Regions from separate parts of the Photobacterium sp. TY1-4 genome, predicted to be linked through region 2. Evidence: predicted binding sites of a transcription regulator. Region 2 holds the regulator's gene; each other region holds the start of a gene.

Region 1 (5,960 bases), 1.6 Mb from region 2:
TGCTGGAATTGACCGCCGGAAGCAAGCGTTTGACCGTCGACCGTCAGCGCAAAGGAGCCGTTTCCGGCACGACAGCAGAGGCCATCCCCGTACGAATCGTTGATCGTGAAGGTGTAATCCCCATCGGCCAGACACATTTCCCGGGTGTTTGTGGTCTCGTTGGCATAGCCGGCTCCCTCAAACAACACGGCACCGCCGGCATTGGCCAGTCGCCAGCTGGTTTCAGAAGCATACTGATCGGTCACCAAAGTCAGCGTTGCAATCGTGTCATTGCAGGCAGGTGTCGGCGGCTCACTCGTGTCTGTCGGCAGGAAGTGATCGACATAAACGACTTCGGAACCATCAAAACCGGACTCATCGTAGAATCGCAGCCCCACCTGAATCTCTTTCGTCATTGTGGCGGTATAGGTATAACTGATCGTCTGCCACTGGTTAATCTGTTGCGGGTTCGAATATCCCTGATAGCCATCAACCACCAGACGGGCTTTCACATGCCCCTCAGTATGATAGAGCGACACGGTAAACGGATAGGTTTGGCCCTGCTCGACATGCACCGTCTGCTGCAGGTCGGTATTGCCCTGAGTCCCGGTATTCACCGTGACCTGTGCGGCCAGCCCGCCCTGAATCACCGGCGCCGACACTGGGGAGAGCGCAATGCCGGTATCAATCACACTCCAGCCAGCAGGCGCATTATCATTCCATTGTTCGAAATCGCCATTAGTAACCTGAGCCCAGCCGCTCTGTGAGACCAGCAACGCTGCCGCGGTGAGAGTCATTACTCTAATATCCATATAACCTTCTGTTTAATGATGAAAAAGTCAGCTAAGGGTAATGAGTAATGCATCATTAAAAGTTATCAGTGATCACATCCTCATGTTGCAAACGAATTCATTGTGTTAACTTTTTGCTGCATATCACACAGTTTGAACGTCGGTAACAAAAGATAACACAAGGTGACCCTCATCGGTTGGCGTCAATCTTTCACATCCATTTCAATGTCGCAGACATAAAAAAACCGATGCCGCAGCATCGGTTTTTATGAAGCACCACGGCTGATCCCAGACCAGCCAGGCTTGGATTATGCCGCCAGCATGCGGCGTGCCGCTTCAACCACCACTTTGATTGAGCGTGCTTCGGTCTCTTTCAGTGTCGCGTGATCCGGGGTCTCTTTCTGAGTCCGGTTGATGATGACGCCGGCAACACAGCCTGCGCGCAGACCAGAGCTGGCACACATGGTCAGCAGGGTCGCTGATTCCATTTCAAAGTTCAGCACGCCCATTTGCTGCCACTCTTCCATCGAACCCTGGAAACGACGCACCACACGACCGGTGTAAGTGTCGTAACGCTCCTGGCCTGGGTAGAAGGTATCGGATGAAGCCGTCACACCGGTGTGAACCGTTGCGCCGTCGGCATCACAGGCGGCTTTCATCGCTGTCGCGACAGAGAAGTCCGCAACTGCCGGGAATTCCATCGGTGCAAAGTGCAGGCTGGCACCGTCCAGACGGACAGAGCCGGTGGTCACAATCATGTCACCAACATTGATGTGCGGCTGAATCGCACCCGTCGTGCCGACACGCAGGAACGTACGAACACCCAGTTGCGCCAGCTCTTCAACCGCAATCGACGTTGACGGGCCACCGATACCGGTTGAACAAACCACCACTGGCTTGCCGTCCAGCTTGGCACGGTACACGGTGTACTCACGTGAGCTTGCCAGGAACTCAGGGTTATCCATCAGGTTGGCAATTTTTTCAACACGGGCAGGATCACCCGGAATAATCGCCAGCTCAGCACCGTTAAGATCGGCTTTATTTACACCCAAATGGAACACTGCGTTGTCAGACATAATTTTATCCTTTTTATACCATGCCGCTTGTTAGGGACGATGAGGTCTGCGGCTATTGATTGGAAATCAAAATGTTTTGAGCGTGCTGTCCGGCAAAACAGCACGCTCAAAACACCTGATAACGATAGCTGATAGCACAAGAAGTTTTAGTGATTCACGTCACATCAATTGAAATACAAAAAATGAAACGTTACAAAATTAAGTGATTAATATCACAAATAAACGTTTGCTTTTGCCCTTCTTCACACTTTTTACTCAAAACACGGCGCGCTGCGTAGGCGTCATCCCGGAAAGCCCTGGTTCCCTGGAAAACATTGCCCCCTTGAAAGCCTTGTCTACTTGATAAACCTGCTCCCTTGAAAACATTGCCCAGTGAAAGCACTGCCCCCTGAAAAGAATGCTCACTCTGAAAAACCTGTCACCTTGAAAAGATTTCCCCCTGAAAACACGGTGCCCCGGACATCCGGGGCACAGGTTTTATCGGCTAGCGTTCAAACCGGGGTTTAAACCGCAGCAGGCGCAAAGCATTCAGGGTAACCAGTGCGGTGGCACCGCTATCTGCCAGGACCGCGACCCACAAGCCAGTAAAGCCCAGTAAGGTGGTGACCAGAAACAGCGCTTTCAAGCCGAGAGCCAAGCCAATGTTCTGACGGATATTGGCCAACGTCGCACGTGAAAGGGCAATCATGGCGGGCAACTCCGCCACCCGATCATGGGTCAATGCAGCGTCGGCCGTTTCCAGTGCGACATCGGTTCCCCCCCCCATCGCGATCCCGATGGCGGCAGTTTTCATCGCCGGCGCATCGTTGATGCCATCCCCAACCATCGCCACCTTAGCGTGCTGGTTGGCCAGTTCCACTTCCCGGACTTTGTCTGCCGGCAAGAGACCGGCGCGGTAATCAATCTTGATCTCGCCGGCAATTGCCGCGGCGGCCCGAGGGTTGTCACCAGTCAGCATCACGGAGCGGATCCCCATCGCATGCAGTTGCCGAACCGCTTGCGGTGTTTCTTCGCGCAAATTGTCCCGCCAGGCAATCAGACCCACCGGCTCACGGTTACGAATCGCCACCACCAGCGTCTTGCCTTGTGCCTCCAGAGCCTCGGCCTCAGCCTGCTGCGCCACGGTCAGCTGAATCTCTTCCGGCAGCCGGTCTGCAGCGACCAACAGCAGAGAATCACCGTCAACGACCCCCATGATCCCGCGCCCGGGTAATGCTTCCCGGTGTTCAGCGTGCGGGACAGGCAGCCCGCGCGATGCCGCAGCTTTGACCACAGCCTGTGCCAGCGGGTGCATGGAGCCGTCTTCAACCGCTGCCGCTTGTTGCAACAGACGTGCCTCATCACCGTCCCAGCTGACCAGATCGGTCATCACAGGTTTGCCCTGCGTCAAGGTGCCGGTTTTATCAAAGGCCACCAGGTCAATTCGTCCCAGTTGCTCCAGTGCTGCGCCGCCTTTAATCAGCGCCCCGCGTCGGGCCGCCGCTGCCAGACCAGAAGTGATCGCCGCCGGAATGGAAATCACCAGGGCACACGGGCAGGCAATCAGCAACAAGGTCAGTCCTTTATACAGCCAGGCTTCCCAGGACTGGGCAAAGAACATTGGCGGGATCACGATCACCAGCGCCGCGAGAGCAATCATGGCCGGGGTATACCAGCGGCTGAAGCGGTCGATAAAACGCTCCAACGGCGCTTTGCGCGACTCGGCATCTTCGATCAGGTGCAAGATCCGATCGATGGCATTTTCCCCCTGGGCGGAGACAATTTTCAGCCGGACCACCTTATCGGCAACCAAGGAGCCAGCCATCACCGACTCGCCCGGTAACCGCTCGACCGGCACGGACTCACCCGTCAATGCACTTTCATCAAAGCTGGCGCTGATATCCATCAACTCGCCGTCTGCTGGCAATCGTCCGCCTGGGGCCACTTCAATCACATCGCCCGGGGCCAGGGCCTCCGCAGCGACTTTAACTTTGGTGCCGTCCGGACGAACTAAGGTGGCTTGCTCCGGCACCAGATCCATCAGCGCCTTCACGCCACTTCGTGCCCGGGCAGAAGCATATCCTTCCAGCTGTTCACCCAGCAGGAACAGTAAGAGCACCATTGCGGCTTCTGCCGTTTCCCCGAGATACAATGCCCCGATCGCTGCCACACTCATCAGGGTTTCGATTGAAAACGGCGAACCGCCTTTGGCCAGAGCCACGGCCTTGCGGACAATCGGGATCAGGCCCAGGATCGTGGTCGCGGTAAATGCCGCCAACCCGAAAGTCTCCGATACCTGGCTAACCAAAAACGAGGCTAGCATCATGAAGGCGATAGAAAGAATGGCGGCATTGCGACGCCAGAAGCCTTGCGGAGCAGGCTCGGACGATTGCTGCGAAGAGATCAACGGAAATCCAGTGTCACTGGCTTTGCTTTCAATCACCGTCGCCAGCGCCTGATCGCCGCAACTCACCATCAGCTTCTCGGTCGCAAACATCACTTTGACGGTATACACGCCCTCAATCGCCGAAATCGCTTTTTCCAGCTTTCCGGCACAGCTCGGGCAATCCATATTCTGGATTTTCCAGCTCAGGCTATGGCTGTCTGCCGACGCCTGGAACAAAGACTCCGGCTCGTTCTCCTCGGCTGTGTGCGAGGTACTGCAACAGGTGCCTGATTTTCCGTGGTCATGGGGAACTGATGAGTGGTGTGCGTGATCAGTCTCTGGCCCGGTGTTCAGGGCAGCCGGAGAGCACTTAAAAGCAGCAGGCTGAAGGACATTGGCAGATGGGTGAATGGCCGAAATTCGGGGCCGCCCGGCAGGCTCTTCATCGCCACCGGAATCACTCCCCGACGCCTCGCTGCCCTGGTCGGCAGACACAGTCTGCACTGATGCGGACGCACAACAGCCTTGTGGATCTCGCCCGGCCTCAACACGGACCGAACCGGTCTGAGCCCCTATTGGCTTGACGGTATGGATATGGGATTTCTTGTTGTTACACTGAGCACACATGGCACACTCCTCAGGTTGGTTTGTAGGATGAATATCCTAACTATAAACCTTGGAGCTAAGTCTAAGGTCAAGCCATGCATGAAAAAAGGTTCTTATTTTCTTCTTCCGCGCTCACCAATCCCGGAAAGACTGCAACAGACCACTCCCAAACCAACTTTCAACGGCATGGGTGTCCATCCATCGAAACAGCCAACCCTCAGCGTTCAGGTAAACCGCTTAACTCTTGCTGCCCGGCAGATTCTTCCGGTGTTTGTTGCTCTCGGGCCTGCTTGTCATGCAGCGCTTTAATGAGCTGACGATCGCGCTCTGCAAAATACAGATCTTCCTCAGCTTTCCCTCGCAGACGCATGTGCTCAAGAAAATCAACCATGATATTTGCCTCACACCAACCGATTCACTTTAATCATAGTTGATGCGTGGCTGGCAGCTCACCGCGAGCTGGCAACCTTTGATTTCGCGCAAATTGCCGGTCAATAATCTTGCGCCACATGAAAAACCATCATCGACACAACACATCCCCTCCCTAACGCAGACGCCGAAGCACCACACTGTTATCCAGCACATCGGCCCACGCCTGATAATCCAACCCGCTGTCGAAAATATACTCCGTGATTAAGCTTCTGACGGTGGTCAGCAGCGCTTCCGCAGTCCAGGGTTTCTCGAAATAGCTCTCGATCCGAGCCCGATTGATCGCTTCAATCGTATCCTGGTGGGTTGCCTGACCGGTCAGCAGAACCTTCTTGGTCTGAGTAAAGCGCTGATCCTGCGACACCCGACTCAACAGCTCGACCCCGGTCATGCCGGGCATCACGTGGTCTGAAATCACCACCGCGATATGCTCCCCTTCGGCGTCCAACTCGTCCATCAGCTCCAGCGCTTCGTCAGCCGACTCACAGTCTTCAACCTGAAAATAATCATTGAGCGGCGCCAGATCTTTCAGCACCGCACTCAGCACTTCCCGCTGATCATCCACACAAATGATATTTAACTTTTCCATCAGCTTTCCCTTAAGCAATTGGTAAATGAATTCGAAACTGCGTGTTGTCCGGATTGCTCCGAAGCGAGATCGAGCCGCCGTAACTGTGGACAATCCGCTGCACGATCGACAGCCCCAGCCCGAGC
Region 2 (5,960 bases):
GTCCATGACCTGCTTGAGGAAGATGAACCCCTGCTCAACGATCATATCGCACTGCGGACATTTAACCTGCCGCAGGTCGGACTGGATCGTCTGGCGGCACCGTTTATTGCGATTGGCTATAAGCCGTGTGGCAAGTACCACTTCGAAGCGAAGAAGCTGTATGCCGAGCACTTTGAACATCCGAATCCGGCGGCACCGAAGGTCTTTATCAGTGAGCTATTGGTCGGGCAGTTCTCATCCTTGCTGCAGCAAACCATTCGCGATCTGGTGAGCCAGGTGCCGGAGGCGGCCCTGAACGATCCGGCCTTCCTGTACGGCGGCCGGTTGTGGGACCTTGATTTTGCCACGTACGAGTTGCTGGCGGCAGAAAGTGAGTATGCCGGCTGGGTTGCGGCCCATGGTTTCGGCGCCAACCACTTTACGGTGAACGTGAATCAGCTGGAGCAGTTTACCGAGGTACACGAGGTGAACCACCTGCTGCGCCATAACGGTTTTGCGATCAATGAGTCCGGCGGTGAAGTGAAAGGCAGCCCGGAAGTGCTGCTGGAGCAGTCATCGACCATGGCTGATCGGGTGGCGGTCAGCTTCCTGGACGGCGTACGGGAGATCCCGGGCGGTTTCTATGAGTTTGCCAAGCGTTATCCGACGGCAGACGGCGAGCTGTATCGCGGCTTCGTTGAGGCCTCGGCGGATAAGATCTTCGAGAGTACCAACCAGTGATCGCGCGCTGAGGAGCTGTGCCTTCATGTTCGCCCATTGAGGCACGGCTGCTTCGTGAATACATTCACAGCCCGGGAAGAGATTCCCGGGCTTTTTTTTATGTCCGTCAGACTGCTCAGCAAGCGTGGCGTTGATGTCGATGCCACGGATTTTGCTACGATTTTTTTCACCGTTTTTTGCAACGGTCTTGGCCTAATGCTGGCTGTCGAGCGGCGGCACCCAGGCGGTTTCCTGATCCTGGTGGCGGCTTTCGGGATCCAACGGGGGCTGCTGCGCCAGGTAGTGGCGCGGATCGCTGAATCCGGTCATTTCGATAGTGGCGGGCAGAGCTTGCAGCACCGTCGGTGGGGTGGTGCTGGTGTTGGGTGCAAAACGTTCGATATCCATATCGTTACAATTCGTTGGTTGCTTGATCCTGTGTGACGAAGCGGCTGCTTTCTTCGTCGGTGATTATTCGGTGGTTTGCTGCTGAAAGGCTACCCGTCCGGGGATGCTCCAGTACCGGAATAGCGGTTTCGCAATATGCTCAATGTAGCATCAAATTGGCAGAGTGCAAGCCGGAGGAGCCGGCAGGGCGCAGCGGTCACAGGATTGAAGAAAGCGTTGTAACTGAAACAAGGCCGGAAATGAAAAAAGCCGCACCCGGTGCGGCTTTTGAAATAGGATGGGCTCGGCGCTTAGCGGGTGCCGTAAACCACAATGGTTTTGCCGTGGGCAGAGATCAGGTTCTGCTCTTCCAGCATCTTCAGGATACGGCCGACGGTTTCACGCGAACAACCGACGATTTGACCGATTTCCTGACGGGTGATCTTGATCTGCATGCCGTCCGGGTGGGTCATGGCATCTGGCTGCTTGGCCAGGTTCAGCAGCGTCTGGGCAATACGACCGGTCACATCCAGGAAGGCCAGGTCGCCGACTTTTTGGCTGGTGACCTGCAGGCGGCTTGCCATTTGCGCAGAAAGACGCATCAGGATATCCGGGTTGACCTGGATCAGCTGACGGAATTTCTTGAATGAGATTTCAGCCACTTCACATGGGGTTTTGGCACGAACCCAGGCGGTACGCTCCTGGCCTTCTTCGAACAGGCCCAGCTCACCAATGAAGTCGCCCTGGTTGAGGTAAGACAGGATCATCTCCTTGCCTTCTTCATCCTTGATCAATACGGCAACAGAACCCTTGACGATGTAGTAGAGAGTTTCTGCTTTCTCGCCCGCATGGATCAAAGTGCTCTTTGATGGGTATTTATGAATGTGGCAATGGGAAAGAAACCACTCTAGCGTTGGATCTGTTTGAGGTTTACCTGGAACCATATTACTAACTTCCTCTGCGTTTGTTGCCCAGCAATGACATCCCTATAATTCGCGGCTGGGCATCACAATAACATTGTTCGCCGACTAGGATATGCCAGTCAGCCGCTGGGCTGCAAGCTCACGTGAATAATTAGTTGAGAGTTTATCTTTTTTCGCCGGGTTTTTCTTGATATTGATCTATCTGAAATTGGCATTTTGCCGTTCTAACTGTGCACATGATCACACAGTTGTGAGATAGTGTCTGAAACCCCTGTCAGTAGTAAGGAGTAAGCAATGCAATCACGGGTGAAATGGGTCGAAGAGATGACATTTTTGGGGCAGTCCAACTCCGGTCACAGCGTGGTGATGGACGGCAATGGCGGGGCAACAGCACCCAGCCCGATGGAGCTGGTCCTGATGGCTGCGGGTGGTTGTAGCTCGGTTGATGTGGTGGACGGACTGAAGTCTGCCGGCCAGCAGATCACCGGCTGTGAAGCGCAAATTACCTCGGTCCGCCGGGAGCAGGCACCGCGCATTTTTACCACCGCCAACCTGCATTTTGTTGTCACCGGCCATGATCTGGACGAAGCCTTAGTGGCCAAAACCGTGGCGGATTCTTTGGAGAAGTACTGCTCGGTGTGCCTGATGCTGGGCGAAGGGGTGGAAATGACTCACTCCTATGCCGTGGTGCCGGCGTAAGGATGTTCGCGTGACGAGAAGCCGGTCTTCTCGTCACGCTCTGATACGGGGCGGGCGGATTTAGCCGAACTTGCCGGTTTCGATCAGCTGCTGGATCAGCGGGCCCATGATCAGCTCCATCGCGAAACTCATCTTGCCGCCCGGCACGACCAGGGTGTTGTGGCGCGACATGAACGAGCCCTGGATCATCGCCAGCAGGTACGGGAAATCGACATTTTTGATCCCGCGAAAACGGATCACCACAAAGCTCTCATCCAGGCTCGGGATCGCCTTGGCGGTAAACGGGTTGGAGGTGTCGACCGTCGGCACGCGCTGGAAGTTGATATGGGTGCGTGAGAACTGCGGGGTAATGTAGTTGAGGTAGTCATCCATCGAACGGACCACGGAGTCCATCACGGCTTCGCGGGAATGACCCCGATCGCGGGTATCACGGACAATTTTCTGAATCCACTCCAGATTGACGATCGGCACCATGCCGATCAGCAGGTCGACATGCTGGGCGACATTGATATCGCCATCTACCACCCCACCGTGCAGTCCTTCATAGAACAACACATTGGTATTTTCCGGCAGATCCTGCCAGGGGGTAAAGGTGCCCGGCATTTGGTTGTAGGGCACGGCCTCATCGAAGGTGTGGAGATAACGGCGGAATTTGCCGCTGCCGTCATTGCCGTACTGGCGGAAAAAGTTTTCCAGTTGGGCAAAGTCATTGGCCTGAGGACCAAAGTAGCTGATATGCCGGCCTTGCTCTTTGGCCTTACGGATCTCGACGTCCATTTCCGGTCGGGTAAAGCGGTGGAAGCTGTCGCCTTCCAGCCAGGCCGCATTGATGCCCATCATATTGAACATTTTGCGAAAGGCTTCGGAAGTCGTCGACGTTCCGGCGCCCGAAGAGCCCGTAACGGCAATTATCGGATGTTTTGCAGACATGACAAACCCTGTCGTTAACAATAACGGAAAGAGTTATTAACAGGCGAGCAGGGGGCAGGTCAAGCCGGATTGCTAAATTTGCAGGGGAGTCACCGCCGCCGGGCGGTGTTATGCGTCCAGTTGGCGGCGTAGTTTGATATCGACCGTTTCATGCAATTCGGAGAACACAATGACGGCATCACCGCTTTGCAGCTGGCGGCGAACATGGCTGACTTTCTCGGCCATCGTGAGCTCGCTTTCGCCGTAGTCGGTGCCTTCGCGCAGCACGAAATGTTCAATCAGGTTGGTCAGGGTTTCAGGATCGATGTCTTGCCAGGGAATAATCATTGCAAACTCTCCAGGGGATATTGAATTGGTCGATTATATTGACAATTGCATCGCTTGTAGAGCCCCTTGGTTTCGCGCTCATCCGGCGGTGCCACGCTGTGTTGCATTGATCTGCACCGCGGCTCTGGCTTTGCCCTCGGCCCGGGCTTCAAACCAGGCCGGGACGGTCTGCTCAAGCCAGAACTGCGGCTTGTTCCACGATCCGGTGACGAACCCGACATGGCCGCCGTACGGGCTGAGGTGATAGTCGATGTTCTCTGGGAGCGGCATCGTGGGGATCACGGCCGGGGTCATAAACGGATCGTCGGCGGCATGGATGATCCGCAGCGGGGTCGTGATGTGCTGGAGCTTGTCGAGTCCGCTGCATTGGCGGTAGTAGTCTTCGGCATCCCGGAAGCCGTGCAGGGGGGCGGTTACCCAGTCATCGAACTGGCGCAGCGTGCGGATGGCGTTGATCTGCTCAAGTGCCAGCGGCATCGCCTCCGGCAGGACCTGTACTTTCCGGCTCAGGGTTTTCTTCATCGAACCGAGCAGATATTGCTGGTAGAGCCGTGAGAAGCCCTGCTCGATCCGCGCCGAGCAGGAGGCCAGGTTCAGCGGCGGGGAGATCACCTGCGCCGCGGCAAACTCGCTGCGGTGTTGATGCTCGGCCAGGTAGTTGACCAGCATGTTGCCGCCGAGCGAGACGCCGATCCCCCACAGCGGGTTCGTTGGAAACTGCTGCCGCAGCCAGCGCAGGAAGAAGGCGGCATCGCTGGTTTCCCCGGAGTGGTAACTGCGCGCCAGACGGTTGATCTCGCCGCTGCAGCCGCGAAAGTGCATCATTACCCCGAGCCAGCCCCGGCGTTTTGCCGCGTAGAGCAGGCCGTTGGCATACGGGCTGTGAAAGCTGCCTTCTAGGCCGTGAAACAGCACCAGGATCGGCTGGTCGTTCGGGTAGTCCTGGCCGGGACCGGTCCAGGCGAGGTCGAGAAAATCGCCATCCGGGGTTTCAATCCGCTGGGTCAGCGGAGTAAAGAGCGGAGCGCGGCGCAACAAGCGCGGCAGCAGGGTTTGCAGATGGGCATTGCGCAGGCCACTGGCCGGTTCAAAAGGGGTCATGTGCTCGCCTGACGTTGTTCGAAGATTCTTTTGGGTGTTATAGCACAGCTGGCGGCTCAGGGTGAGTCCTTGTGTTGCTCGCCCCGGAGCTGTTGCAACAGCGCCGATGGCAGGCCGAGGTGGCGCCCGTACTCGTGCAGGTTGCTATTGTCTTCGTGCAGGTTGCCACCGCATTGCCGTGGGCTGCCGGAAAAGGCCGCCGGGCGCAGGGGCAATTGGGACAGCTGGGTGAGCAGGGCTTGCTGTTGGCGTTGCTCGAGGGTGAGCTCAAAGTTGAGCAGCTGCTGGTAGCCAGCCGGGTCGAGCCGGGGTTTGAGTGCGCGGCGCATAGCGCGGTAGGAGGTGAGCAGCGCATCGGTATCTTTTAGTGCCTCGTCAAGCTGTGCCAGGCCATCTTCGGGCAAGAGCAGCGCCTGGGTGTCGAGCCAGTGTAGTAGCAAAGCCAGGTTGACATTGCCGTGATGGCGGTCTTGCAGGGCAAGGCAGGCCGCTTCAACGCCGGGATGGGCATAGTGCGCCAGGCAGAAGGGCCAGAACCCGGCCGATTTGGGCCGGGTCTGAGGTTGGGGCTGAGTCCGGGGCTTGGCGTCAGCCATTAAACTCGGCTTCCATGGCTTCCAACTGCTCCTGTAGCGCCATCCATGTCATCTCGACATCTTCGAGCGCCGATTTGGCATCGCCCTGGCGTTGCAATTGCTCGTTGAGGCGGGCTTTGTTGTCGGCGTCATAAATGCTCGGGTCTGACAGCTGGGCTTCGGCATCGCTGATCTGAGCCATCAGTTTTTCTATCTGCTGGTCGAGCTTGTCGATTTGCTTGCGCAGCGGCGCGGTTTGTTTGCGGAACTCCGCTTCCAGCCGTTTTTGCTCTTTGCGTGAGGCGGCACTGTTGTCCTT
Region 3 (5,960 bases), 330 kb from region 2:
GTCAGACGTTGCGCGGCCGGGATTGTGCCCAGACACATGGCTTCGCCATCCAGCGGGCAGCGCAGCACATCGGCGATCAGCTGTTGCAGCACCGGCAGCCAGACCGCGTCATAGTTCTCCAGCCGCAACAGGGCCAGAATTTTCTCCCGTGTCGCCTCGCTGTCTACCGGCGCGGTAAATTCAATCTCCTCAAATAGGGTATGCAGGAATGTCCCCGGCCGGGCCCCCCGCGGGAAGGTGTAAATGGAAAGCTGCTGCGCTTCCGCCTCGCCGTCTTCGGTTTGCTGCTCGCCGGAAGAGTCGGTATCAAAACCCGGCATCTCGAACGAAGCATCATGGTTGTGGTGGCCCTGCTTGATCAGGCCAGAATAACTGGTGATCCACCAGTTGCGCTCAATAGGCTGCTGGAAGGTCGCCGCTGCCAGCTCGGGCTGCTCGCTTTCAACCGGCGTCCACGGGGTTTCCGGCAACGCAGGCGGCACCGTCACGGCAATCGAGGCGCAGGCCGAAGTCAGCTTCAGCAACGCCTGATCCAGCTCGGCTATCCCGCCTTCCTGACCATCCTGAACCAGCCAGCCGATGGCCGACTGATGCAGCCCGGTCGGCTCTTTGCGACTCAGGCCGTTGCGCAGTGGCCCCATGCCGATATAACAGCCGTAGACTGCGCGGGTCAGGGCAACATAAATCAGCCGCAAATCTTCCGCCAGCCGCTCCTGCTCCGCCAGAGCGAGGGTCTCTTCCTGCCCGGTGACATCCAACACCGCCTGCTGGGTCGCTTCGTCGTGAAACAGCGCGGTGTCTGCTGCCCGGTAACCACAGACAAACGGCAGGAAGACGAGGTCATATTCCAGCCCCTTGGATTTGTGAATGGTGACGATTTGCACCAGATTGCGATCCGATTCCAGCCGCAGCTGCTGCTCATCAACATCGCCGTTCGGCATGTCGATGTGCTCGGCCAGCCAGCGGATCAGGCCATGGTCGCTGTCGAGGGTCTGGCTCGCCTGTTGCAACAGCTCGCCGAGATGCAGAATATCGGTCAGGCGCCGCTCGCCGCCGTTTTCGGCCAGCAGCCGCTCCGAGATCTGGCGCTTGGCCAGCACCTGTCGCAGCATCGGCAACACCCCGCGGGTTTGCCATACTTTGCGGTACTCGCGAAACTCTGCAACCTGCTGCTCCCACTTCTCTTCGCTGATATTCAGTTCATCGAGCTGGCGGGCACTGAGCGCAAACAGCCCGGAGGCGAGTGCCGCCCGCAATGCCCGCTCATCTTCCGGGATCAGGACAGCGGCCAGCAGCCGTTGCAGATCCTGAGCTTCAGCGCAGGCAAAGACGCTGTCGCGGTTCGACAGGTAGACACTGGCAATGCCCTGCGCGGCCAGTGCCTGACGGATCATCGCCCCTTCGCTGCCGGTGCGCACCAGCACCGAAATATCACTGGCACGGATCGGCTGGCTCTCCTCGCCGTCCATCAGTTTGGCGTCGCCCTGCTGTGACAAAGTCAGGATGCGTTGGATCTCAGCGGCAGTCGCCGCTGCCATTGCCTGCTGATAGTCGCCTTTTTTGACCGGTGCATCGGCTTCCTGCGACCAGAAAGTCAGAGCCGGTTGCTTGCTGCCTGCCAGCTGCCAACTGCGATTGGCCGCTTTCGGACTGTAGTTGACCGGCAGGAAGGTGATGTCGCGATCGTAGATAAACGGCCGGGACGGCTGCTGGAAAATGCAATTGACCGCAGTGACCATTTCAGCGGTCGAGCGCCAGTTGGTGCCCAGCGTGTAGTGAGCACTAACCTGACGCCGGGCACGGATATAGGTGAAGATATCCGCCCCCCGGAAGGCATAGATGGCCTGCTTGGGATCGCCGATCATAAACAGGCCGCAGTCCGGCGCTTGTACCGCCATGTCCACCGGCACTTCGGTTAAATCGGCTGCCTGCGGGCGCTGCTCGCCGTACACGGTATTGAAAATGCTGTATTGTAGGGGATCGGTATCCTGGAATTCATCGATCATCGCCACCGGGAACTGGCTGCGGATCCGCGCCGCCAGGCTGCCATCGCTGTCGTTGGCCAGCGCGGCGGCCAGCTGGGTCAGCAGATCATCAAACGACAACCAGCCCTTGCGCTGCTTGGCCTCTGCCAGCAACTGACGGCACTCGCGAATGGCATGGGCCAGCAAGGGATCCCTGACATTGGGTTTGTTTTCAAGCAAGTCATCAATGGCGACAAAGACCGGATGCTGCGGCGGATTGCCTTTGCTGGTTTTTTCCACCAGCACCTGCTGCGAGAACTTCTCCAGCGCCTTGGGCAGACGATAATCCGTGGTGTCCTGTTCGGCCCAGACCCCCACTTCCGCCAGCGCTTTCGGCAGGCTGGTTTTGGTATAGCTGCGCTTGTTCACCCCAGAGTCGGCAATCAGGGCCTGAAAATCAGCCGCATCGGCCCGCCACAACTGCTTCACCTGCTCAATGCGGGCGATGTTCTGTGCATGTAACTGCTCCAGAGAGCCCGACAGTTCAGGGGCCCGGATCGCCACCTCGGCACCGGAGAGGAACAGGTTGATCTCCCGCAGCAAAGCGCCCGGCGAAGCCCAGATGCTACGCACTTCCGAAGCCAACGTGCGGGACAGCGGATAAAAGTGGCGGCGCCAGTAATCGGCCACCACCTGCGCCCGCAACTGGCCCTCTTCGGTGACAAATTCATTGTCGAACAGGCTGCCGGACTCAAAGGCATTCTGGGTCAGCATCCGCTGACAAAATCCGTGAATGGTAAAAATCGCCGCCTCGTCCATCTGCCGCTCCGCCTGAAGCAGGATCGCCGTAGCCGCCTTATGGTCCGGGATCTCATCCAGCAGCGGGGCAATCACCGGATCGGTGCTCTGGCCGCGATTAAAGGCCAGGCGGGCATCGTGGATCCGCCGTCGGATCCGATCGCGCAGCTCGGCCGTGGCGGCTTCAGTAAACGTCACCACCAGAATCTGATCGACCGGCAATTCGCGCGGAAAACGGCTGTCGGGATCGCCATGGCCGAGCAGCAGGCGCAGGTAGAGACTGGCGATGGTAAAGGTCTTCCCGGTCCCGGCCGAGGCTTCAATCAGCCGGTTGCCGTGGAGCGGAAACGTCATCGGCTCCAGCGCCTGCGGCGTGGTGCTCGCGACTGCCGAGCCGTCCTGAAGATGATCTGCAGATGTATGTTGTTGACTCATCGGATACATGCGTTCCTGTTATGGCCCGAAACCCTGTTCGTCCAAAATATTTTTTTGTGATCAGGGGCGAATTCAAAGGAATATATCGAATTTAATAACATTCCTATCTGTTGATATGAGAGATCTTTCACGTTTTCCCCCGGCGTCATTCGCTATGATTCGCCCCACGAAATCTGGTCACCTCTGGACCTGTGGCCGTACAGCAAGCACCCTACAATCTAAAATGATTTGCTGGCGGCCACGCTACTTTTTTCCTGCTTTCCCAGCCCTACGACTCAACTTTCTGTAATTTCAGCACTACCGGTTTGAGGTATGTTTCTGCGGCCAGCGCCGCCGATTCACTGACAGAATCGTCCCATGCCGGCCACACCCGGTTGATATACACATTCATCCCTTCGCCACTGAACAGATACCCGCCGTTGAACGCTTCAGCCATTTTGAGCCGGGCTTTCTCCTGCGTGTCCTCGTCACTGTGCCAGTTCCCCTGTTTGTCCTGACATGCCTGCAACCCTGCCAGTGCCGTGCGCGGGAAATACGGCAGCGGTTGGGACAGTCCCTGATCATAAGCCAGCAACAGGGACGTCAGGTGAGTCCGGGCATCTGCCGCGTCGACCGGGGCCAGCGTGTAGTGCTCATCAACGCCCAGCAAATGCGTAGGCCTGGCCTGACCGGCCAAGGCCAGACAGAGGTGCTCCATCCAGCCCTGCAAGATATCCTGCGCCCGGATCGACCCCGGACGATAGCGCACCAGCCCTGCCTGCGTGTGGTGTCTGAGCCAGCCCAGCAAGCGGAGTGAACGCTCGCCGAGATCCAACTTCAGGTCCACTTCAACATCCGGCAGCGGCTGGGCCATCAGCCCGGTCACGGTATCCGCCAGCGTCTCTATCGGCCCGCGCTCCTGAGCCAGCTCCAGCGCGCCGAACTCCCCGAGCGGCAACGCGCCGGAGGCCTGTTGATAGCGGGTGAAGCGGGTAAACAGCGCGTCTTTCTGTGCTGGAGTGCCCTGGCTGCCGGCCTCCAGAAAGGCGGTCAACAGTTCACTGCGCAGCTGGAAGCGGCCCAGCCCGTCGAGGGCAAACGGCTCATCGTCTTCCATCGCCCCTTTGGCTGGCTCGAAGAAGACTTTCAACCGCCGGTTGAAAAAATACTGCACCGGCAGACGCCAGAAACGGATCAGCTCCGCCAGCTCCAGCTCAGGCTCGGTGCCCTCGCTCTCCGGCTCCCGGGCCAGCGGCTGGCTGTGAAACGCTTCGCTCACCACCTGATGACGCCGGGCCACCGGCAGCCATTCAGCGGCAAAACTCGGATTCGGCCCCTGAAACGCCTGCGGGCTGAACGGCACCAACGGATGATGATGTTGCAACGCCTCGGCGATGCGGGCCGCCGAGTCATCGGCACTCAGCGGCTGATCCCCCTCCAGGCAGTAGCCCTGCTGGCAGTACTCCAGCAGCTCGCTGACCAGCACCGACGGCATTTTATCGCTGTTATCCTGAATCGAACGGCCGACATAGCTGATATACAGCGCTTCCTGCGCCGAGAGGATTGCTTCGAGGAACAGGTAACGGTCGTCATCGCGACGCGAACGATCCCCGTAGCGGCCCTGTCCGGCCATCAGATCAAACCCTTCCGGCGGGATCGAGCGCGGGTACACGCCGTCGTTCATCCCCAGCAGGCAGACCGCCTTGAACGGGATCGAACGCATCGGCATCAGGGTACAGAAGTTGACCTGACCGGCGAGGAAGCGCTGGCTGATCCGCTCACCGGACAGCTTGTCATTGAGATAGCTGCGCAGCACCGCCGGACTGATGGCTTCCCGGTATCCGGCATCGGCCAGCTGCTGCTCCAGTTGCTCCAGCTTATCGCGGATCATCCGCAGCACCATTTCCCCGTCGGTATCGACCCGGAAGAAATCATCCAGCAACTCATTGAGCAGCCCGGTCCACGCCTGCGCCGGTTGCGGCTGCGCCAGCTGCTGACGATAGTGCATCAGCATTTCGACAAACAGACCGAGCTGGCCGGCCAGCTCGGCGTCCATCCCCTGCACTTCGTCATAGGCCAGAATGCCCTGATACAAGCCGGATTCCTGCGGCATCGCATAGCCGAGCAGCATGCGTTGCAGGCCGAACAGCCAGGTGTTCTGGCGCTGGCGCGGCAACTGGAACTCGCTGGCGGTGGCTTCATCCAGCCCCCAGCGGATCCCGACTTCTTCAATCCAGCCTTTGACCCGCTCAAAGCGGTCACTGTCGAAACCGAACTTCGCCATGACTGCCGGGACTTCCAGCAATTCAAGCAGCTCGGAGGCCTGACAGCGGCTTTCCGGCAGACTCAGCAGCCGCAGGAACGCCAGCAACACCGGGTTTTCCTGATCGGCACTGCGATCGGAAATCGAAAACGGAATATAACGATCGCCCGGGGCATTGCCGAACACGGCCTGAATATACGGGCTGTAGCTGTTGATATCGGCGACCATCACGATAATGTCACGCGGCGACAGCGACGGGTCTGCGGCCAGCATCGCCAGCAAACGATCGTGCAACACTTCCACCTCGCGCATCGGCGAGTGGCAGGCGTGAATAGCCAGCGATTGATCCTGCGGAGAAATCGCCAGCTTGTGATGGCTGGATTCAGTCAGGGTGTCATCGAGACGATCATCGAGGTTCAGAATATCGGCCTGGATCGCATGCAGCAGGGTGTCCGGCTCAATCTCAACAAATGCTTCGACATCGTAGGCTTCCATCTCGGACAACAGGTAAAGGTTGTCCC

The links. The regulator CRP, encoded in region 2, controls carbon source genes, mostly activating them, when cyclic AMP is high. The targets are predictions, from matches to a motif close to TGTGANNNNNNTCACA.
Region 1: a site for CRP is predicted at 2,048-2,063, ahead of udp (uridine phosphorylase). Genes of this name have one in related genera too.
Region 3: a site for CRP is predicted at 3,314-3,329, ahead of recB (exodeoxyribonuclease V subunit beta). Genes of this name have one in related genera too.

Annotation. Positions count from the first base shown of each region.
Region 1 covers NZ_CP099734.1:2,281,584-2,287,543, forward strand. Annotated here, with positions in the region: gene NH461_RS10670 (endonuclease) at 1-791, opposite strand, end outside; gene udp (uridine phosphorylase) at 1,079-1,846, opposite strand; gene NH461_RS10680 (zinc/cadmium/mercury/lead-transporting ATPase) at 2,331-4,838, opposite strand; gene NH461_RS10685 (hypothetical protein) at 5,035-5,208, opposite strand; gene NH461_RS10690 (response regulator) at 5,362-5,835, opposite strand; gene NH461_RS10695 (ATP-binding protein) at 5,846-5,960, opposite strand, start outside.
Region 2 covers NZ_CP099734.1:264,304-270,263, forward strand. Annotated here, with positions in the region: gene NH461_RS01230 (DUF1338 domain-containing protein) at 1-720, shown strand, start outside; gene NH461_RS01235 (hypothetical protein) at 913-1,107, opposite strand; gene crp (cAMP-activated global transcriptional regulator CRP) at 1,398-2,030, opposite strand; gene NH461_RS01245 (OsmC family protein) at 2,304-2,708, shown strand; gene NH461_RS01250 (phosphoribulokinase) at 2,769-3,638, opposite strand; gene NH461_RS01255 (YheU family protein) at 3,747-3,965, opposite strand; gene NH461_RS01260 (hydrolase) at 4,044-5,066, opposite strand; gene NH461_RS01265 (TIGR02444 family protein) at 5,123-5,662, opposite strand; gene NH461_RS01270 (ABC transporter ATP-binding protein) at 5,655-5,960, opposite strand, start outside.
Region 3 covers NZ_CP099734.1:597,619-603,578, reverse strand. Annotated here, with positions in the region: gene recB (exodeoxyribonuclease V subunit beta) at 1-3,197, opposite strand, end outside; gene recC (exodeoxyribonuclease V subunit gamma) at 3,466-5,960, opposite strand, start outside.